Regions from separate parts of the Brucella pituitosa genome, predicted to be linked through region 4. Evidence: predicted binding sites of a transcription regulator. Region 4 holds the regulator's gene; each other region holds the start of a gene.

Region 1 (5,461 bases), 140 kb from region 4:
CGCTCGCGCTGATGCCAGCATTGATCAGGGACTGCGCAGCTACATGCTGGGCGTCTACAACATGATGGCTATCGGCTTGGCCGTTACCGGCCTTGCTGCATTCGCCGTCGCATCTCTGGCAGTGACCAATGACCCGTCTGCTGCTGTCGCGCAGATGGCAAACGGCAAGATGCTTACTGCACTTGGTGCAGCACTTTACACGTCTCCGCTGCGCTGGGTGGTCATGCTTGCACCGCTCGCAGCAGTGTTTTTCTTGAGCTTCCGTATCGAACGTCTGTCGGTTTCGACCGCTAACGCCGTATTCTGGGGCTATGCAGCTCTCGTCGGTCTGTCGCTGTCGTCGATTTTCCTGGTCTTCACCGGCCAAAGCGTCGTGCGCACCTTCTTCGTAACGGCAGCTTCCTTCGGAGCGCTCTCGCTTTACGGTTACACGACCAAGCGTGATCTTTCCGCAATGGGTTCGTTCCTGATGATGGGCCTGTTCGGCCTGATCATCGCCTCTGTCGTCAACATCTTCCTTGGCTCCACCGCGCTGCAGTTCGCAATCTCGGTGATCGGTGTGCTGATCTTCGCAGGTCTCACCGCCTACGACACGCAGTCGATCAAGGAAATGTACTACGAAGGTGATGCTTCGGACACGCAGGGCCGCAAGATTGTGATGGGCGCGCTGCGTCTCTATCTCGACTTCATCAACATGTTCATGTTCCTGCTTCAGTTCATGGGCAACCGTGACTAATCAGTCTGGAATTGAATTATGCGAAAGGGCAGCGGAAACGCTGCCCTTTTTGCTTTTCAATCGCGTGACTTCGAGGCATGTTGAAGGCGTAATCTGAACCTGACTTCTGGCTTATGACATGCCCCATATTCGCGATTTTCAACCCACCGATATCGATGCCATCACCGCAATCTACACGGAGGCTGTGCTGAACGGTTCCGGTTCTTACGACATCGAACCGCCTACCGTTGAAGCAATGAAAACTCGCTTCGACGCATTTGTCGAGCAGGGCTTTCCAATTCTTGTCGCGGAAGAAAATGGGCTGGTGCTGGGATATGCCTATATCAGCTACTTCCGTACCCGGCCGGCCTATCGCTGGCTTGCAGAAGATTCTATCTATATCGCGCCGGACGCTAAGGGGAAGGGCGTTGGCAAGTTTCTGCTTGGCGAGCTTATCAAGCGTGCGACCGCGTTGGGCTTCAGGCAATTGCTGGCAGTGGTTGGTGACGGCGAGCACAACATAGGCTCGGTGAAGCTGCATGAGAGCCTCGGCTTCACCCATAGCGGACGTATTCAGGGTTCAGGCTTCAAGCATGGACGCTGGCTCGATACGGTCCTCATGCAATTGCCGCTCAACGGTGGCTGCACCGTCGACCCGGGCGAAGTGCCCCTCACTTAGAGCGCCGATCTGATTGGATCAGATCGGCGCTCTAATCATTTGTTTTCCCGCACATCTTGTCCGAAAACCGTTTCACACTTTTCGGGATGCGCTCTAATCAATTATCGACCAGCTTGAGGCTTTTATCGAAGACACGGAGCACACGCTCCAGTTCGTGTCCGCGTTTCATAATGAGCCCGCTTGCAGCAATCACAGAATAGGCCCCCTGCTTCTGTGCGAGCTTGGGGTTTTTCTCCACACGAAACAGCGGAACTTCGCTGGCCCGCCGAAAGATCGAGAACACCGCTCTATCGGCCAGATGATCAATCGCATAGTCGCGCCACGCACCTGTGGCGACCATACGGCCATAAATATTCAGGATTTTACCAAGTTCGTGTCTGTCAAAACTGACCGTGGGAGAAGGCGGACGTGATTGCGCTAAAGGGACAATTTTTGGCGTCGCCGATGGATGAGAGGGCGAATGCGAAGACTTATCTTCATTCGCAGCGCTTGGTATGTCCATTTTCTTCCTTTCGCCGTCAGGAGCTATTGTAAAGGAAATACGGGAACACCGATCAAATCAGCTCATGACAGTAAGGTGATGCTTTTGTAAAACGATTGCAAGATCAAGCGCTGGTACTGGCGGTTTTCTATGAACTGCCCACAAGAATAGACCCCCAATTAGTTGTATATTAGCTGTTCACGAAAAGAGAAAAGCTGTTCTCAATGGTGATCGCCAGCCACATTTTGGCCTTGTCAACTTCGCATTCCGGCCCGATTATGACGTCAGCATCACCATGTTGCCTGAGACGGTTCGGTTCGGGTATGTCCGACCCCAAGCCCCCCGCCCAAAGGACTGCCCGAGCCGAACCAACCTTCATTGGCCTAGCCACTCAGACAGATGCAACATTCCCGCAAATGATAAGATAAACAGCTCGCACGAAGCGTAGTTGCTGTTGCGTTCGCGTGTTGCGGGCGTTTGACGAAGCGGCTTTTAGAGCCCGAGCTGAACTTTTTGTTTGAATATCGCGGCACCGAGAATTGGACCGAGCGCTTTGTCGCTGTTGCTTTGCTGCAAAACCACAGCACAGCCGGTCACATCCTTGCGGGTCAACTCGGAAGCTGGCAGCTCGATTTTCAAAGCCTGACCATCCCACATGCCAATCGTATTGGTGTCCGTTACCGTATTACGATAGGTAACGGACTGCCCTGCGTTCTCACCCTTGTCAATCGGAATGGTTACCGAATCGCGCAGGTAGAACATAACGACATGTACGGGCTTCTCTGGTTTTTCACCTGCCGCAATCTCAATCGACAGGCGCCCATCGTCCAGTTTCCTGATCGAAACGGGTACGTTGAGCTTACTCGCATCAAGATGCTGCTTCACGACCTCGGCGTCGCCGCCGTTCATTTCCGAAGCGCCATTGACGATTGCCTGAGGCGTGTAGACCATCTTGGCATTGAACGAATTGCGATAGGCATTCTGGCGGTCTGTATTGTCCTGTGAGGCGAGTGTGTCGCGCCAGCCCATGTAATCCCAGTAATTAACGTGGAACGACAGAGCCAATACATTGGCGTCGTCAGCGTATTTCGCCAAATTCTTGTCAGCCTGCGGGCACGAGGCACAGCCCTGACTGGTATAGAGCTCGAGAACGGACGTTCGTGTGCTGCTATCCTGAGCTTTCGCTACGCCCTGCATTGACAGGCAACCGGTGAACGCCAGCCCCAATGCAGCACAAACACCGCGCAAGCCGGGAACATAGTCGCCGGAAAGCCATGTATGTGTCCCATGGAAGGGGTAATGGAAGGTCACTTTGGGTTCATCCTGCAATAATTGACGCTGACATCTATTATGTAGGAATTACGACGATCAATAGGAATTCACGTTGCAGTGAGATTTGCAGGCAGTGTGTTTCTTTTATCTCACTAAGATACGTCTCCTAAAGGCGGAAGCTGGCTTTTTCGAGTATATGTGCAGCGTCGCGCTTTAATAAAAGGCAAATTGCGAATGAGACAAAGTTTGAGAGAAAAGGCCATCGCCATCTGCGATGAAAAGATCGCGAAAAAGGGCGATACAGTCGGTATCTCGTTCTATGCGTTCTTTGCCAACAAAAACACGGAACCGGAGCTTCTTATGGAAGCTGCCGAGTGGTGGATAAAAACCCACACTCTCGATCACTTTGAAAAAGCTTTAAAAATCAGGGAAATGATCCGTTCGGGGCAATAAAACGGTTCCGGAGACTGAAAAAGCCGCCGGATTTCTCCGGCGGCTTTTTTGTTTGGAGCGTTGTCGCTGATTAAGCAGCGAGGTCACGCAGAACGGTCTGCAGGATGCCGCCGTTCTTCATGTAGTCGAGCTCGTCCAGCGTATCGATGCGGCAGATGAGCGGAACTTTCTTCACTGTGCCATCTGCATAAGTGATCGAAGCGTCGACCTTCTGGCGCGGACGTACATCGGCAAGGCCTTCGATGGAGACGATTTCGTCACCCTTCAGACCCAGCGTCTGCCAGCTTGTGCCTTCCTCGAAGACGAAAGGCACAATGCCCATGCCAACGAGGTTGGAGCGGTGGATACGCTCGAACGACTGAGCGATCACAGCCTTGACGCCGAGCAGGTTGGTGCCCTTTGCAGCCCAGTCACGCGAAGAACCGTTGCCATATTCGACGCCTGCGAAGACGACGAGTGGCACACCTTCTGCCTTGTACTCCATGGCTGCGTCGTAGATCGAGGTTTCTTCCTTCGACGGATAATGGATGGTGTAGCCGCCTTCACGACCGTTTTCGCCCAGCATGTGGTTGCGAATACGGATGTTGGCGAAGGTGCCGCGCATCATCACTTCATGGTTGCCACGACGCGTACCGTACTGGTTGAAGTCGGCAATGCCGACGCCATGATCGATGAGGTACTTGCCAGCAGGCGACTGTGCCTTGATGGAACCGGCAGGCGAGATGTGGTCGGTGGTGATCTTGTCGCCGAAGAGGCCGAGGATGCGTGCACCCTTAACGTCACCGATTTTACCTGCCGACTTGCCCATGCCCACGAAGTAAGGTGGGTTCTGCACATAGGTCGAATTGTCGTCCCATGCATAGGTCTGGCCTGCAGGAACCTGAACAGCCTGCCAGTTTTCGTCGCCCTTGAACACGTCCGCATATTTTTCGGAGAAAATCTTGCGGGTAACGTTCTTGGCAATGAATTCCTGGATTTCAGCCGATGAAGGCCAGATATCGCGCAGGAATACGGGGTTGCCGTCCTGATCTTCACCAAGCGGCTCCTTGGTCAGGTCCTTGGTGACCGTACCGGCAAGAGCGTGAGCGACGACGAGTGGCGGCGAAGCCAGATAGTTGGCCTGAACGTCCGGCGAAACGCGGCCTTCGAAGTTACGGTTGCCGGACAGGACGGCAGCCGCGATCAGGCCCTTTTCGTTGATCGTCTTGGAGATCGGAGCAGGCAATGGACCGGAGTTACCGATACAGGTCGTGCAGCCGAAACCAACGAGGTTGAAGCCGAGCGCATCAAGATCCTTCTGGAGGCCAGCGGATTCAAGATAAGCGGCAACAACCTGAGAGCCGGGAGCAAGCGAGGTCTTAACCCACGGCTTGGTCTTGAGACCCTTGGCGACTGCATTGCGCGCCAGAAGACCGGCTGCAATCAGGACGCTTGGGTTGGAGGTGTTGGTGCATGAGGTTATAGCGGCAATTGCCACATCGCCATGGCCGAGATCGTAGTCTTCGCCTTCAACAGCGTAACGTGCGGTCTGGCCTGTGGTCTTCTTGTATTCGGTTTCAAGCGAGGTTGCGAAGCCCGATGCGATCTTTTCCAGCGCAATGCGGCCTTCAGGACGCTTTGGACCGGCCATCGACGGAACGACTTCACTCATATCCAGTTCGAGAACATCCGTGAATACCGGATCAACGCTGTCCGCTTCCCGCCACATGCCCTGTGCACGTGAATAAGCCTCAACGAGCGCGATGCGGTCTTCTTCGCGACCGGTCGTGTTCATGTAGTTGAGCGTTTCTTTGTCGATCGGGAAGAAACCACAGGTCGCGCCATATTCAGGGCCCATGTTCGCAATGGTTGCGCGATCGGC
Region 2 (5,461 bases), on a different replicon from region 4:
GGCAATCGCCTTCAAACCTGCATCCGGATATTTGAGGATCTCTCTCACGCTCATTTTGCTTCTCTGCTCTTTGCGGTCCATCGGCTATGCGCTTGAGCAATGTCTTCATTTCGCAGAATGCGCAAGCGGGCACTGCAAGATGCAGTGCCCGTCAGCGATTTTAAAGTAGGATCAATTCGGCGCGATTATTTGGCGTTCAGAAAATCTGCGACTTCGAGCAGGATAAACTCGTTGTTCGCAGCTTCGCCGATCTGACGACCACCTGAGAATGGCAGGTTGTTGTCGTTGGCGATCAGGATATGCGTGTCATCAACGCGCATTACGTCTTCGATGGTGAAGAACGGGAAGGTGAACTTGCCCTTGAGGTCGCGTGCTGCTGCGGTCTTCAGGATCGCCTTGTTGTCCGGGTCCTGAATGTCCATCAGATTGATATGGCCGATGCGGTGGATATAGCCGTCTGCATCGATCTTGGATGTATCGACGAGAACGATGTTCTTGACCTTGGCTGGCAACGGATAGCAGGCCGAAAGGTCATCGGTCTTGCACTCAAGGCTCGGATCGCCTTCACCATTGTCACGCTCGATGACCAGCGCACGGGTGTCGTCGATGAAGTTGAAGTCGCCGATAGCAGTCGCACCTTCAGCGAGGCGGAAGCGGTAGCTGTTGCCGGTCCATTCACCCTTGTCGGTGTCGAAAGTAATCACACGCAGGAAATCGCCTTCCGGCTTGCCGTTCTCGTCAGAAAGCGGCTTTTCAAGCATGGCCCAGAGCTGATTGGTCTTTGGCTGTAGCGCCATGCCTTCATAACCGCCCGAACGCTGAACGCGATAATCCTTGCCGGCAACCGCAGGCACCACGATGCCCGGTGTATCCGGACCCATCAGCTGCTTGCCATCGAGCATGGTTGGGTAGACGGCTTTCACACGGCCATCGAGACCAGCGCGAATGATGTATGGGCCGAACTCGTCACCGATCCAGATCTCGTCATTGAGATACTGAATGCTTTCCGGATCGAAATCAGCACCGGTCAGGTAACGACCATCGGTGCCTTCATAAGCGATACGGAATGGCACCTTCTTATCGGGGTCGCGCAGGAATACCGATTCCACGCGCTCAACCTTGCCGGTTTCGAAATCTGGCTTCATGCGATGGAAGAACAAAAGCGCATCGGGGCTGTTTGCCTTGGTGCCGAAACCGTTGTCGGTCAGGGTAAAGATGCTACCATCGGCTGCACGGTTCATCGCAAAGCCCGACATGCCCTGCACAGGCTGGCCGATGAAGGGAAGGGAGATGCCGGTGGTGTGGCTGCCATAGGCCTTGCCGACATCACCCATGACGGTCATCGGCTTGTCGTTGCGGGTCTTGCCGGTGAACTTGCCGGAAACCCATGCATCACGGGGAGCATCTGCAGGCGGTGTAATCAGAGTCAGAGCTGGCAGATAGGCATGACCTGCCAGTTTTGCGGTAAATGTCTCTTCAGCCATTGCCGAAGATGTCATAGCAATTGTTGCAATGGAAGCAAGAAGATAGCCAAGGCGCATAGGGAACCCCTCAAATTGCGGAAACAAACGCAATGGTCCTTAAAGGTGCCCTGTGACGCGTGGTTATCATCACGATAAAGGTTTGATGACAGGTCCTATGGAATTCTGATTGCCACGAACTGCGTGAACTGACCGGCATTGAAATTATTGTCGGATGCAATCACCAGCGTTTTGGCACCATCAATTTCCGGGCCCCAAGTGATGGATTCGATATTGTCGATATCGAGACCGAACGTACCTTCATCGAGACGCAGAAGCAGTTCCTTCCTGAGCGGTGTTGCGGCGATCCCCTCAAGCGATGATTTGCCGTTCACATCAGTCGCACCATCGAAGGATGCGCGATAAATGCTGATGCGGTTGCCCACACCGTGAGCGTAGCTTCGTTCGACCGTGAGAAGGTTCGGGCCGTCCGTTACAAGTTCGCTCAATCCATTATCGTTCCAGAAAGGTGGAAGCGTTGCCTTTGCAAAAATGGGATCGGTTTCATAGACATGCTCGGCGGTTGCCTCACCTGTCGCAATATCGAACGAGATAATACGCGATTTGCTGCCCTGTTCGAGTGTGACAATGTCACCATCCTGAGCCAGCGCGTTTTCTGTGCCAGCCAGAAGCGTCTTACCGTCCGCAGTGATGGCAAGACCTTCAAAAGCCAGGTTGTTTCGGGTGCCGCGTGTTTTATTTTCATCCGGCAGATAGGCTTCCGGCAGTTTGAACTCGCGAACAAAAGTGCCGTCGAGTTTCATTGCACGGACAGACGGCTTTCCTGTGCGATCGCCTTCGCTGGACCAGTAAAGCGTCTGGCTCGCCGGATTAAAGCGGATGCTTTCCGCATCGACATCCTTGATTGCGAAAGGCTTTCCCTCTGGATCAAGCAGGGTATTCGTTTCCAGAATATCCAACCCATGAATGCCAGCTCCATCAATATCGAGCTTGAGCTTATAGAATCGGGCAGGAGCCTTCTCCGACCGGTCATCGGAAATCGCATAATAGACATTCTGGGCCGGATCATAATCAAGGCCGGAAATGCCGCCAAATTCAATGCCATTGAGTTTCAGCCCGGTCGGCAGAACAAACTCACCAATCAGAGCAGGGGTCTGGTCTTGTGCAAAGACAGGCATCGCTGTGCCGAACAGAAGTGCAGCCAAAGGAATGATCGAGAGCGTGTTGCGTATCATAATGTCACCAGTCTGATTGATCCGCAGACAAATAGCCGACGTTTTTTACACTGACATGAAAGGAGGCATGAAACTTCAGCATGAAACGCACGCTTAAAATTGTCGAGCGATCAAAATAGCCGGCAAACTAAAATTTACGAATAAAACAGCTGGCTGTTATACCAGTGTCATCTAATTTTCTTATTTGAGCCTCGCACACATTACACAGTGGGGATTTCTGATATGCGCAAACTGCTTCTTGATCTCGCCTCTGCAACTATGTTGACGACGGCAGCCGATGCTGCAACCGTCTATCCGATTGACCGGGCGACAATCCTTGTCAACTCGCCGTTCGATTTCAAGGTTGAGTTCGATAAGGTCGTCAAGCCAGAGGACGTGAAAGTTACCGTCAATGGCCAGGACTACGAAGCTGTATTTGGCAGCAAGGCCGAATTCACTGCTGAAGAAAAAGGCGCTGAAGACAAGGTTCTGGGTTCTGCCCTTATTCTGCGCGGTCTGAAAATCGGCAAGGCCGGCGATTACAAGGTTGAAGTCTCTGCTGGCGATGAAACAAAGTCGGTCAACTGGGATGTTTACTCGACCGGCAATGAAGCCAAGGCCAAGAACATCATCTTCCTGATTGCTGATGGTCTTTCGGTTGCCCACCGCACCGGTGCGCGCATCATGTCCAAGGGCATGAGCGAAGGTAAGGCCAATGGCCGTCTTGCTATGGATGACATCCCGCCAGTTGCTTTCATCGGCACCTCTTCGACCCATTCGATTGCGACCGACAGCGCCAACACCATGTCGGCTTACATGACCGGCCACAAGTCACGCGTGAATGCACTCGGCGTTTATGCCGACCGCACGCCTGACAGCCAGGACGACCCGAAGGTCGAAACAATTGCCGAAGCAATGCGCCGCGAAACCGGCAAGTCGATCGGTATCGTCTCGACCTCGGAGCTTCAGGATGCAACACCTGCAGCGCTGGTCTCTCATACGCGTAAGCGTTCCGATAAGGCTGATATTGTCGGCATGATCTATGATGTGAAGCCGGATGTTCTTTTGGGCGGCGGTTCCGCTTACTTCCTTGCAAAAGACGTTCCGGGCTCCAAGCGCAAGGACGACAAGGACTATATCCAGCTGTTCAAGGATGCAGGCTACGCGCTGGTCACAAGTAAGGACGAGCTTGCTGCATCAGGCACATCCAATCAGGACAAGCTGCTCGGTCTTTTCCATACCGGCAATATGGACGTGACGCTTGATCGCGAGTTCCTCAAGAAAGGCACGGTTGACAAGTTCCCGAACCAGCCGGGTCTGGTGGAAATGACCAAGACTGCTCTCGAAAAGCTCTCCAAGAACCCGGAAGGCTTCTTCCTGATGGTTGAAGGCGCATCGGTTGATAAGATGAGCCATCCGCTCGATTGGGATCGCGCGCTGGTCGAAACTATCGAGTTCGACAAGGCCGTTGGCGTTGCCCGCGAATTTGCCGAAAAGAACCCGGACACGATGATTATCGTCACCGGCGATCATACCCATGGCGTTGCCATCATTGGCACAGTTGATGATGAAAAGCCAGGCGAAGAAATGCGCGAAAAGGTTGGCACCTATGATGCCGCCGGATTCCCGAATTACGAAGACACCAATGGCGACGGTTATCCGGATCGCATCGATGTTTCGCGTCGTCTGTTCCTCGCCGCCAATAACGGCCCGGACCATTACGAAACCTTCCGTCCAAAGATGGATGGCGCTTTCGTACCGGCCGTTAAGAACGAAAAGGGCGAATATGTAGCCAATGAGGCTTACAAGGACGTTCCGGGTGCCGTCTTCGTTCAGGGCAACATCCCTAAGGAAGATGACACCGGCGTTCACGCGGTCGATGACGTTGTTCTGCAGGCAACGGGTCCGGGTTCCGAAGGTCTTCGCGGCTATATGGAACAGAGCGATGTTTATCGCGTGCTCGCTGACGCTTTTGCGCTCGGCAAGGCAAAGTCTGAGTAATCTTCGTTTGATTAAGGGCAGGCGGGTTTCTCGCCTGTCCACTTTTCCATCAGGAGCACAAAATGCGCGCAGGACAGCATTTCAATCGCAGGCAACTCATGCTTGGTGCATTGGCAACTGCGCCTTTGATGTGGATTGCAAACAGGGCACAAGCCGCAGAGCAGCTTGGCTTTGACAATCTGTATATAAGTTTTGGCGTGCTGGGTCTGGAGTTTTCCGATCAGGTCAAGAGTGCTTCCGGCAAGGAAGTGGCAATCAGCGGGTTCATGGCACCGCCACTCAAGGCTGAAGCCAATTTCTTCGTTTTGACCGAAATTCCGATGTCGATCTGCCCGTTCTGCTCGTCAGATTCCGATTGGCCCGACAATATCATGGTCGTTTATCTGGCATCCAAACAGACATTCGTGCAGTTCAATGCACCGATCCTTACGCGCGGCACGCTGGAATATGGTTCATGGACAGACCCTGAAACGGGCTTCGTCAGCCAGCTTCGCCTGCGTAATGCTTCTTTCAAAACGGTCTGATGATGATGCTTGCCAAGCCATCGGGCCTGTCGCTCGATATTGCCGATCTGGAAGTGCGCTTTCCGGGGTTGGCTCTCCCTGTGCTTTCCATTGAAAAGTTTAATCTGGTTGCTGGTGGTCATCTGGCAATTACCGGTGCCTCCGGCTCGGGGAAAAGCACGCTGGTCAACGCTATAACGGGTCTCGAACCTGTGAAAGCCGGCAAAGTAGTTTGGGGCGAAACGGCAATCAGCAGCCTGTC
Region 3 (5,461 bases), 430 kb from region 4:
GCATATTCGGCATAGCCGCCACCAGCAAGCAGCGCCACAATCTGATCGCCAATCTTGTAGCGTTCGACGCCTTCGCCAAGCGCAACAATATCCCCCGCAATCTCAAGCCCCGGAATATCCGATGCACCCGCCGGTGGCGCATAGTGTCCTTCACGCTGAAGCACATCGGGGCGATTGACGCCCGCTGCACGTATCCGAACCAGAACTTCCCCTGCTTTTGGTTCAGGCACCGAACGCTGGATCGGGCGCAACATATGCGCGCCACCCGGGCCCGCAATTTCGATTGCTGTCATCTGGGAAGGCAGTTCGGCCATCATGATTAAACTCCTGTTCAAATCGCCCATGGCGCCGATTGGTCCGCAACGGGATTACCCTTTATGCGTCGCAGAAATGCCTCACGTCGAGTGCAACGCATTTCATTAGGGAAATCATCATCGATTTCTTGAAATATATATGCGAAGATTCAAGGTGTTAAATCTTTTCTGCCCTTATAGTTCCGTCATAGACTCCGGAGGAAGGCCATGAGCGGTATCGATGAAGATGCAAGCAAGCCGCGCGACAGTGTGGTTCTGAGTGAAGATGAGCTATCTCTGCTTTCGGTCCTGGAGATCGACCAACGCATCACTTTGCTACAATCCGAAATTGAGCGCCTGAAGGCTGAAAGGCATAGAAAAGGCGACAGCCGCGCTGCCGCCGAAGCGCTTTTCCGCTGAGATATCGTCTCAGCCTGATCATCAACGATAGAGCGAAGTCGCGTCTCATGCGACTTCATAAAATCCCGGGAACGTGATCTTGCGTATTTACATTCAGGTTCTGGCGCTACTTTGTGGCACAGCCTTTCTTCTGATGGCCTCCGGTCTCCATGGTCTGCTGCTGCCATTGCGCGGCGGCCTTGAAGGCTTCTCCGTTGCATCTCTTGGTTTGCTCGGCACAACATGGGCGGGCGGTTTCGTCGCTGGCTGCCTGTTTGCACCCCGTCTGGTGCGACGCGTCGGTCATGTCCGCGCTTTCGGTTGTTTTGCATCGTCTGCGGCTGTCATCGCCCTCCTGTCCGGCATTTATATTGATGCGATATCGTGGATTATTTTGCGCACCTTTACCGGCTTCTCCATGGCTGGTGCATTCATGGTGATCGAAAGTTGGCTCAATGAGCGCGCCACCAATGAATCCCGCGGCAAGATTTTTGGCCTTTATATGATGGTCAACTACGGTGCCACGATGAGCGGCCAGATGATGGTAGCGAACGGCGATATCCGCAGCGATCATCTGTTTATGATCACCGGTATTCTCTTCTGTCTGGCGCTGATCCCAACGGCCATGTCGACGGCTGTCAGTCCAAAACCGCTTACCGAGGTCCAACTTGATCTCAAAGCGCTTTACCGCAATTCACCCGCAGCCTTCGTGGGTTGTATCCTGATCGGTATTGCCAATGGCGCATGGGGCACGCTGGGTGCTGTGTTTGGCGCGAAATCCGGCATTTCGACTACGGAAATCGCCTTGATGGTCAGTGTTACCATCGCCGCCGGCGCTTTGATGCAAATTCCGGTTGGGCGCATTTCCGACCTCGTTGACCGGCGCTATGTCTTGGCGGGCGTTGCATCACTTGCAGCTCTCGTCGGGCTCATGGCTTTCATAATCGGGCCATCAAACGGTAAAATCATTATCATCATGACGGGCTGCTACGGCGCGCTCGCCTATGCACTCTATCCGGTCGCCGTCGCCCATGCGAACGATCACGCTTCGTCTGAAAGCTTCGTGAAAGTATCAAGTGGCCTGCTGCTGCTTTACGGTTTCGGCACCATGCTTGGGCCGTTGCTGGCTGCAGCTGCAATGGACATCTTCTGGCCGTCCGGTCTTTTCGCCATAACTGCCCTCGCCCACATCTCGATCACAGGCTATGCGCTATTCCGGTCACGCAGGCGCGCCTCAGTACCAAAGGCCGAAAAAGAACAGTTCAAAAGCATGCCATCAGTCAAAAGCGCAACACCTGAAGCGATGAATCTCGACCCAAGAGCCGAGACGGAAAACTAGAGCATGTCGCGGAAAAGTGGGGACCGTTTTTCCGTTAACGACATGCGTAAAAACAAATACTTAAAGCGCGACACGCGTTAGGGTCTTCTGGGAATAGCCAACAAAAAAGCAGCGAATAATCGCTGCTTTTCATAGTGCTGTTAAATTCGTCTAATATTGGATGCGGGAGGATGCTCGGCGGCTGATGCACAGCCGCCAACATCTTCAACAGTACCGTCCTATTGGCCGTCACCAATGGCGATTGCGTACTGCTTGCAGAGCTTCCGGATTTCAAAATCTTAGGGTAGCGACCCTACTCGATCGAAACACGCTCTACTGCATAGTTAAACTGTGAGAGCGACCTTTGTGCGCCCAACAGGGCGCACGGCGCTCTATTGACGGGTTACTTTAATGTCGAGTGACTTGGGTTCTCAGTTTTTCAATCTGCTCCTTGAGCACGAGCTTTTTACGCTTGAGAGATGCAACGTGAAGATTGTCCATTGCCGGTGACGCCATGGCATCGGAAATTTCCTGCTCCAGAGCGCCGTGCTTTTTTTCGAGCGTGGCAAGATGGGACTCTATAGCCATCATCATTTCTCCTTTGATTGATTTCCCAAAGGATGAAACCGTGCGCGAAGTACCTGCCAACCGCAAAGCTTCACCCGCTCACACTGCGCAAAGACCCAAAATACTCCTGTTTTTTCGGGCCAGTTACGCAGTCCCGACTGTCATGAACCGCAGCCCGTTGACAGCCGCTCATGACAGAACCATGACACTTTGGCATGAGTGAGGTCGAAAGTCGAATTTGTCGTGGTAGCATTTTCCAATCACGAAAAATGTGATAAGGGCTGCTCTCGAAACGGGTCTGTGCCGCGCTGGTACGGCCCGTAATATTATTCTGAACAATACGGGGCAAACCGCATGTCCGATCAGGAACAGGCCGAAATCAGATTGGCCGTCGCACGTCTGAAACAGGAACACGCGGATTTCGATGCAGCCATCAACGCGATGATGCAGGTGGGCTGCGATCAGCTGCGCATTCAGCGTATGAAAAAGAAAAAGCTCGCTATCAAAGACAAGCTGCAGGAAATGGAAGATCACGTCATTCCTGACATCATCGCCTGAGCTTTAGATAACAAAGAGCTTACAGCCGGGGTCCGCCCGGCTTTGTTTTTAGTATACCAACGACCGAACTACGGAAGCGGAGCAGGAAAGATCAATGAGCGTGAGTGCAGACGTCGCCATCATCATGGGCAGCCAGTCCGATTGGGAAACCATGCGCCATGCAGCAGACACACTGGAGGCTCTTGGCATTTCCTTTGACGCCCGCATCGTCTCTGCGCATCGCACACCAGACCGCCTTGTCGCTTTCGCCAAAGGTGCAAAGGCCGAGGGCTTCAAGGTCGTGATCGCCGGTGCTGGCGGAGCAGCTCATCTTCCCGGCATGGCCGCAGCCATGACGTCTCTTCCGGTATTTGGCGTGCCCGTGCAATCCAAAGCCCTTTCGGGCCATGACTCGCTTCTTTCGATCGTCCAGATGCCTGCGGGCATTCCCGTCGGCACTCTGGCTATCGGCCGTGCAGGTGCTGTGAATGCAGCGCTTCTCTCCGCAGCCGTTCTCGCACTTTATGACGATGCACTCGCAGTACGTTTGGACGAATGGCGCACAGCGCAGACCGAAAGTGTTGCAGAACGCCCATCCGATGAGGTCTGATATGGCACATTCAGCACTGAAAGCAGGCCTGAAAGCAGGGTCGACAATCGGTATCATTGGCGGTGGTCAGCTCGGCCGTATGCTGGCAATGGCGGCTGCACGCCTCGGATATGAGACCATCATTCTGGAACCGCAGGCCGATTGTCCTGCGGCACAGGTGGCAAATCGCCAGATCGTTGCAGCTTATGATGATCCGGCAGCACTTGCAGCACTCGCAGCGGCTTCCGACGTCATCACCTATGAATTTGAGAATGTGCCGGTTTCAGCCGCCGACAAACTTGCAGAATCGGCCCTCGTCTTCCCTCCACCTGCGGCACTTGAAATCTCGCAGGATCGCTTTACCGAAAAGCAGTTCCTCAATGAGAGCGACATCGAAACCGCGCCTTGGCGTCTGGTCGATGATGAAGAAACGCTCATTGCAGCTCTTGGTGCGCTTGGTGAACGCGGAATTCTGAAAACCCGTCGACTGGGTTATGATGGCAAGGGACAGGTTCGCCTGACCTCACTCAACGAAGACGAAGCCCGCAAGGCACTGGAAGCTATCAAGCACGCGCCTGCTATCCTTGAAGGCTTTATTTCGTTTGAGCGTGAGGTTTCGGTTATCGCAGCCCGCGACCGCAGCGGCAATGTTGCGATTTTCGATATCACTGAGAACGTCCACAAGGACGGCATTCTGGCAACTTCAACCGTTCCGGCTGCCATCTCTGAGAAAACTGCCGAAGCTGCAAGCACGGCCGCCGAAAAGCTTCTGCACGCACTCGATTATGTCGGTGTGCTCGGCCTCGAGTTCTTCGTTCTTGCGGACGGCACCCTGCTTGCCAATGAGTTTGCGCCACGCGTGCATAATTCCGGTCACTGGACAGAGGCCGCTTGCGCCATTTCGCAATTCGAACAGCATATTCGTGCAGTCGCAGGGCTTCCATTGGGCGATGCAGTTCGCCATTCGGACTGTGTAATGGAGAATCTGATCGGCGACGATATTGAGCAGGTGCCAGCGATTCTCGCAGAATCGAATGCAGTGCTGCATCTCTACGGCAAGAAGGAAGCTCGCCCGGGTCGTAAAATGGGCCATGTGACCCGTATAAAGCCCCGCGCAAGTTGAGTAATATAGGGGAATCCATCCGATTCCCCTGCTATCAGGCCTCTGCGGCAAGATTTTCAGAACAGAGCTTCGTGAATCTGCCGCGCAGGAGTTGACATTTGGCTGGAATATTGTGTATTTCGGCCAACCCTTCGGGCAGGAATACTGCCTGTAACCAATTGGCGCCTTGGGCGCCTGTTTATATGCAGCCCGGCGGCATGTCCTGTCGATGGGCCAACCAAGACCGGTGATTGACATGAAGATCAAGAATTCGCTCAAGGCGCTCAAGGCTCGTCATCGTGACTGCCAGCTCGTTCGCCGCAAGGGCCGCGTTTACATCATCAATAAGACTGCTCCGCGCTTCAAGGCTCGTCAGGGCTAATCTTATTTTTGATTTTGCATTTGACGTTTCGCTGCGCATGATAAAGATTATGCGCATGCGGAACGTTTTTGCACATCTGGGTTACCTCTCGCTTTTGTCAGCCTTTGGCGCAGCTTTGCTTGTTACAAGCCCTGCCCTTGCTGGTACAACAAAGCCATCGCTCACAGCCCCTATCCTGTCTGTTCAGGTTGGCGCTGACAGCGAACAAAAGCCACAGCGGGAAACGCCTGCTCCGGCTGCAGTGCAAACGCCTGAAGAGCGCCTCGACAAGCTT
Region 4 (5,461 bases):
CGTCGCTTCCGTCTCTATGGCATTGTTGCCATTGCGATCGGTGTGTTCTTCCTCTGCGCGCTTCTGTTCTCGGTCTTTTCCAAGGGCTATACCGCTTTCGGACAAACAACGATCTATCTGCCGGTCAAGCTTGACGAACAGGTTATCGATCCAGGCAACAAGCGTGCGACCGATCCGAATGTACTGATCACCGCCAACTATCCGCTTCTGGTTCGCAATGCTTTGGCTGAAAAGCTCGGCGTTCCAACCACGGATCGCGCGCAATTGCGTGAAATCGGGCGCTTCTTCTCTGATGGTGTTCGTGTTCAGCTTCGCCAGATGGTGATGGACAACCCATCGCTGATCGGCACCACGCAGACGGTCCCGGTTCTGGCTGCTGCTGATATCGACTCGGCCTATAAGGGGCAGATTGATCTTTCGGTCGCAGAAGCAAACCGCAAGGTTTCTGATCGTCAGGTCGCCTGGATGAAGACGCTGACCGATGAAGGCATCATGAGCCAGGCTTTCAACTGGGGGCTGTTCACCAATGGTGCTTCCAGTCGTCCGGAAACTTCCGGTCTGGGTGTGGCACTGGTGGGCTCCTTCTACATGATGCTGATCGTGCTGGTTCTTGCACTGCCTATCGGTGTAGCTGCGTCGATCTATCTTGAAGAGTTTGCCAAGAAGAACCGTCTTACGGATCTCATCGAAGTCAACATCAACAATCTGGCTGCAGTGCCGTCGATTGTGTTTGGTCTGCTTGGTCTTGCGGTCTTCATCAATTTCTTCAATCTGCCGCGCTCCGCATCGATTGTCGGTGGTCTGGTGCTGACATTGATGACGCTTCCAACGATCATCATCGCGACACGTTCCGCTCTTCGCGCCGTGCCGCCATCGATCCGCGCCGCAGCTTTAGGCCTTGGTGCATCGAAGACGCAGATGGTGTTTCACCATGTGTTGCCTCTCGCAGCACCGGGCATTCTGACCGGAACAATTATTGGTCTTGCTCAGGCGTTGGGTGAAACAGCACCGCTACTTCTGATCGGTATGGTGGCCTTCGTTGCCAATATGCCTGCAACGCCGATGGACCCGGCCACCGCTCTGCCTGTGCAAATCTTTATGTGGGCGAATGAAGCTGAGCGTGCCTTTGTGGAACGGACATCAGGCGCTATTATCGTCCTGCTTCTGTTCCTGGCCGTTATGAATATTGCAGCAATTATTCTGCGCCGCCGCTTTGAGCGCCGCTGGTAAACGGGAGAGAAATGATGAATCTCATGACTGAACGATCTCTCGAGAAAGCCGTAGGAGAAAAGATGAACGCCAACGCCCCCTCCATAAAGATGCGCGGCGACAAGGTCTGCGTGTTTTATGGCGAGAAACAGGCTCTGTTCGAAGTCGATCTGGATGTTCCGGAAAAGATGGTTACAGCGCTTATCGGTCCTTCGGGCTGCGGCAAGTCTACATTCCTGCGTTCGCTCAATCGCATGAACGACACGATTGAAGGCTGCCGTATCGTAGGCAATATCACGCTCGACAACGAAGACATTTACGATCCGAAGATCGACGTGGTTGAATTGCGTGCCCGTGTCGGCATGGTGTTTCAGAAGCCAAATCCATTTCCGAAGTCGATCTTCGAGAACGTGGCTTATGGCCCGCGTATCCACGGTCTGGCACGCAACAAGACCGATCTCGAAGAGATCGTCGTAACCAGCCTCAAGAAGGCCAGCCTCTTTGAAGAGGTCAAGGATCGTCTTCACGATGCCGGAACCGGTCTTTCCGGTGGTCAGCAGCAGCGTCTGTGCATTGCACGTGCGATTGCAGTCAGCCCGGAAGTCATCCTGATGGATGAGCCGTGCTCGGCGCTTGATCCGATTGCGACGGCCAAGGTTGAGGAGCTGATCGACGAGCTGCGCCAGAACTACACGATCGTCATCGTCACGCACTCCATGCAGCAGGCCGCTCGCGTTTCACAGCGCACCGCCATGTTCCACCTGGGCAATCTGGTGGAAGTGGGTGACACGGATGTGATGTTCACGGCACCGACCGAGAAGCGCACTCAGGACTATATCACCGGTCGCTTTGGTTAACATTTCAGCAGAAGCAGGAACCATCTTCGGTTTCGCTTCCCTGTAATCCTTACTTCGAGGTCTATTATGGCGTCTCAGCATACCGTTACCGCTTACGACGAAGAACTGCAGTTCCTGACCCATAAGATCGCTGAAATGGGCGGTCATGCGGAACGTATGGTCGAGCAGTCCGTTGCAGCGATTGTCAACGCCGACAATGCGCTTGCTCAGCGCGTTATCTCCGATGATCTCATCCTTGATGCAAGCGAGCGTGAGATTGACGACAAGGCCGTCATGATCATCGCAAAGCGCCAGCCTATGGCTGTCGATCTTCGTGAAATCATCGGCTCGATCCGCATATCGGCCGATCTGGAACGCGTGGGCGATCTTGGCAAAAACATTGCCAAGCGCGTTGCCGCCGTCTCGGAATCGCGCCAGCCGGTCAAGCTCTATCGTGGACTTGAAACACTGGCTGAACTCGCTCTGACCCAGCTCAAAGACGTGCTCGATGCCTATGCAACGCGCTCGGTACAGCAGATCAATGTTGTTCGCGATCGCGATGATGAAATTGACTCGATGTACACCTCGCTGTTCCGCGAGTTGCTCACCTATATGATGGAAGATCCGCGCAACATTTCAGCCTGCACGCATCTTCTGTTCTGCGCAAAGAATATTGAGCGCATTGGCGATCATGCAACCAACATTGCCGAGACGGTCTATTACATCGTGACTGGCCTGCAAATGCCTGCGGAACGCCCAAAAGAAGACCTGAGCCACGGTATCGTCGTGGACGAGGCGCGTAAATCCTGATGGTATTTTGCGCTGCATCATTGCGGCGCAAAATCTCTGCATGTGTAAGAATAGCGCGGCGGCACGCGGTCGACGGGGGGACTGTATCTTCTGCGCTCTAAATTCTGGATAGGAAATACTGGATGTCACAGGCACCCAAGATTGCTGTGGTTGAAGACGAAGAAGCCCTGAGCGTACTCTTGCGTTACAATCTGGAAGCAGAAGGTTATCAGGTCGATGCGATGCTGCGCGGCGATGAAGCCGAAATCACGCTTCGCGAAAACGTACCGGATCTGCTTATTCTGGACTGGATGCTTCCTGGTGTATCGGGGATCGAACTTTGCCGTCGTCTGCGTCAATGGCCGGAAACCGAGCGTCTGCCGATCATCATGCTGACTGCGCGTGGCGAAGAAAGCGAACGTGTCCGTGGCCTGAGTGTGGGTGCTGACGATTATGTCGTAAAGCCCTTCTCGACACCGGAACTGCTTGCGCGGGTGAAAGCCATGCTGCGCCGTGCCAATCCCAGCGTTCTCTCGCATGTGCTCAAGGTTGGGGATCTGGTGCTCGACCGTCAGCAGCACCGTGTCTATCGCAAGGAAAAGGAAGTCCGCCTCGGACCCACAGAATTCCGCTTGCTTGAATATTTCATGATGTCACCGGGCCGTGTCTTCTCCCGCAGCCAGTTGCTCGATGGTGTCTGGGGCCCGGATATCTATGTCGACGACCGCACGGTCGACGTGCATGTCGGACGTTTGCGCAAGGCGATCAATGTCGGGCGCGCACTCGATCCAATTCGCACGGTGCGTGGCGCAGGCTACTCATTCGGGTGATCAAATCTCGACTTGCAGAACGTCTCAGAAGCGGTCCGTTACTGAAAATGTGACGGGCCGTTTTGCATGAAGGGAGCGAACGATGCGACTCAGCATTCGGACTCGCGATTCGGTGATGTTGCCCAAATCTGTACCAAAAACGGTCAATATCACGCGATGTTACATCAATCGTGACAAAGTTGAATAAGCCTTGAAATCGGCGTCAAAAACAGCATCTGAAAAGTCAAAAAAGATGGCTGCGTAAAATCTTGAAACATCAGTGAAATAAGGCAGCGATGTGGCCTGTATTTCAGCAAATTGAATCGCGTTAAATCAATAACTTATAAGATTTGCTAAATCACGTTAAGGATTTGTTAATAAATTTAAGGGGTTTGTGGGGAAAATTCAACTTTGGATTCGGGTTCGATTGGCCACCGTTTTGGTGGCTTTGTCATTTTAGGAATTTGACCGTTCGCCTTTTTTTGGCCTAAAAATTCCAAAACCTTGAATGCAATGAGTGACAGCAGAACGTTTATTATTTGATTTTCGTTCTATTTGGCTGGAGCGCCGGGTGTCTCAATTGGATGCACAAAGGCTGCTCTGTTAGTTCAAATCTGCTGCATAGTTTTATGCAGTGGCACCACAGCCAGGTTTCAAACGCCTTTTGCGGGGCGGAGGCCGGGTTGGATCAATTAAGGGTCCTAACGATGAGACTGAGCCGTTGACGCGCGCTGCTAAGTGGAAACTGCCCGTTATCCTCGGGCTCCTGGTTGCTCCATTTGTGGTGACAGGTTGCACGACGACCGGAGGCACAGCCAAGACCAAATCCGATAAGACGGCGGCGGTCAGCCACGTCAAGTCGGTCAATGGCGTTAAGACTTTCACCTATACCGCCAGAGACCGTGAATGTCTTGAACGTGCGATGTTCTTTGAATCGAACCGTTCAAGCCCCGATGGCCTGATGGCTGTCGGTACTGTTGTCATGAACCGTCTCGCATCCGGCAGCTATCCGGATACGATCTGTGGTGTTGTGGGCCAGAAGAACCAGTTTGCGCCGGGCGTTCTGAGCCGCAAGATGAATTCCAGGGCAATGCCAGATGTTCAGGCAGCGGCTGATTCCATTCTCAAGGGCAAGCGTCACCCTTCCTTGAAGAACTCCATGTTCTTCCACACAGCTGGCCTGAAGTTCCCATACCGCAACATGCATTACGTGCTGGTTGCGGGTGGAAACTCTTTCTACGAAAAGCGTGGTCGTGATGGCGAGCTGGAGAATCCGGTTCCACAGACTCCGTACAATCTGGCCTATGCTTCCACACCACAGGCACCATCCATGCCAGAAGGTCCGTTCTACAACGTAACTGATCAGCAGGATGCCACTGTTCCACAGGCACAGCCAACAGTGCAGGTTGCGTTGGCTGAAGCAGCAAAGACGACTGAAACTCAGCAGAATGGCGGCGTGGGTCCGCAGGCCCGTGGTGACCGTCTGGCGACGCTTCCTGTGAAGCCTGCTGAAAAGCCGGCGCTGACGCAGGTGGCGAGCTACCAGCCAACATTTGATGAAACGGCTCCAGCGGTGGAAAACGTATCTCTCGGCTACACAGCCGATAAGAAGCATGTTGATGCAATCGGTGCGATGCTTCTGTCGCAGGAGCGTCCGGAATCTCCGCTTTAAAAGTGACTTTGCTAGACAAAAAAAGCGCCCCGAAAGGGCGCTTTTTTATTGCTCGACCTGATTATCACTTGGCCTGTCTGTTACCTGGCCTGAACTGGCACTGGTCGATAAACCGGTTGATAGATGACCATCGGTGTGTCGTAGAA

The links. Region 4 encodes PhoB, which activates phosphate uptake and scavenging genes when phosphate is short. Its sites were predicted from a motif close to TGTCATNNANCTGTCAT; they were not measured.
Region 1: the regulator PhoB is predicted to act here: its motif matches at 1,961-1,977, upstream of ACSME1_RS07760 (DUF2794 domain-containing protein).
Region 2: the regulator PhoB is predicted to act here: its motif matches at 2,882-2,898, upstream of ACSME1_RS13805 (alkaline phosphatase).
Region 3: the regulator PhoB is predicted to act here: its motif matches at 2,769-2,785, upstream of ACSME1_RS05045 (YdcH family protein).

What each region holds. Positions count from the first base shown of each region.
Region 1 is NZ_OZ264092.1:1,607,930-1,613,390, forward strand. It holds gene ACSME1_RS07750 (Bax inhibitor-1/YccA family protein) at 1-736, shown strand, start outside; gene ACSME1_RS07755 (GNAT family N-acetyltransferase) at 855-1,394, shown strand; gene ACSME1_RS07760 (DUF2794 domain-containing protein) at 1,492-1,896, opposite strand; gene ACSME1_RS07765 (DUF1223 domain-containing protein) at 2,368-3,102, opposite strand; gene ACSME1_RS07770 (DUF6500 family protein) at 3,382-3,600, shown strand; gene acnA (aconitate hydratase AcnA) at 3,671-5,461, opposite strand, start outside.
Region 2 is NZ_OZ264093.1:541,295-546,755, forward strand. It holds gene ACSME1_RS13790 (peptide deformylase) at 1-54, opposite strand, end outside; gene ACSME1_RS13795 (esterase-like activity of phytase family protein) at 186-1,541, opposite strand; gene ACSME1_RS13800 (esterase-like activity of phytase family protein) at 1,637-2,716, opposite strand; gene ACSME1_RS13805 (alkaline phosphatase) at 2,939-4,696, shown strand; gene ACSME1_RS13810 (hypothetical protein) at 4,759-5,220, shown strand; gene ACSME1_RS13815 (ABC transporter ATP-binding protein) at 5,220-5,461, shown strand, end outside.
Region 3 is NZ_OZ264092.1:1,036,281-1,041,741, forward strand. It holds gene ACSME1_RS05025 (NAD(P)H-quinone oxidoreductase) at 1-317, opposite strand, end outside; gene ACSME1_RS05030 (DUF1192 domain-containing protein) at 522-713, shown strand; gene ACSME1_RS05035 (MFS transporter) at 793-2,031, shown strand; gene ACSME1_RS05040 (YdcH family protein) at 2,419-2,601, opposite strand; gene ACSME1_RS05045 (YdcH family protein) at 2,932-3,135, shown strand; gene purE (5-(carboxyamino)imidazole ribonucleotide mutase) at 3,236-3,724, shown strand; gene ACSME1_RS05055 (5-(carboxyamino)imidazole ribonucleotide synthase) at 3,726-4,826, shown strand; gene ykgO (type B 50S ribosomal protein L36) at 5,062-5,187, shown strand; gene ACSME1_RS05065 (tetratricopeptide repeat protein) at 5,237-5,461, shown strand, end outside.
Region 4 is NZ_OZ264092.1:1,467,870-1,473,330, forward strand. It holds gene pstA (phosphate ABC transporter permease PstA) at 1-1,230, shown strand, start outside; gene pstB (phosphate ABC transporter ATP-binding protein PstB) at 1,293-2,066, shown strand; gene phoU (phosphate signaling complex protein PhoU) at 2,133-2,855, shown strand; gene phoB (phosphate regulon transcriptional regulator PhoB) at 2,978-3,664, shown strand; gene ACSME1_RS07105 (cell wall hydrolase) at 4,365-5,315, shown strand; gene ACSME1_RS07110 (hypothetical protein) at 5,396-5,461, opposite strand, start outside.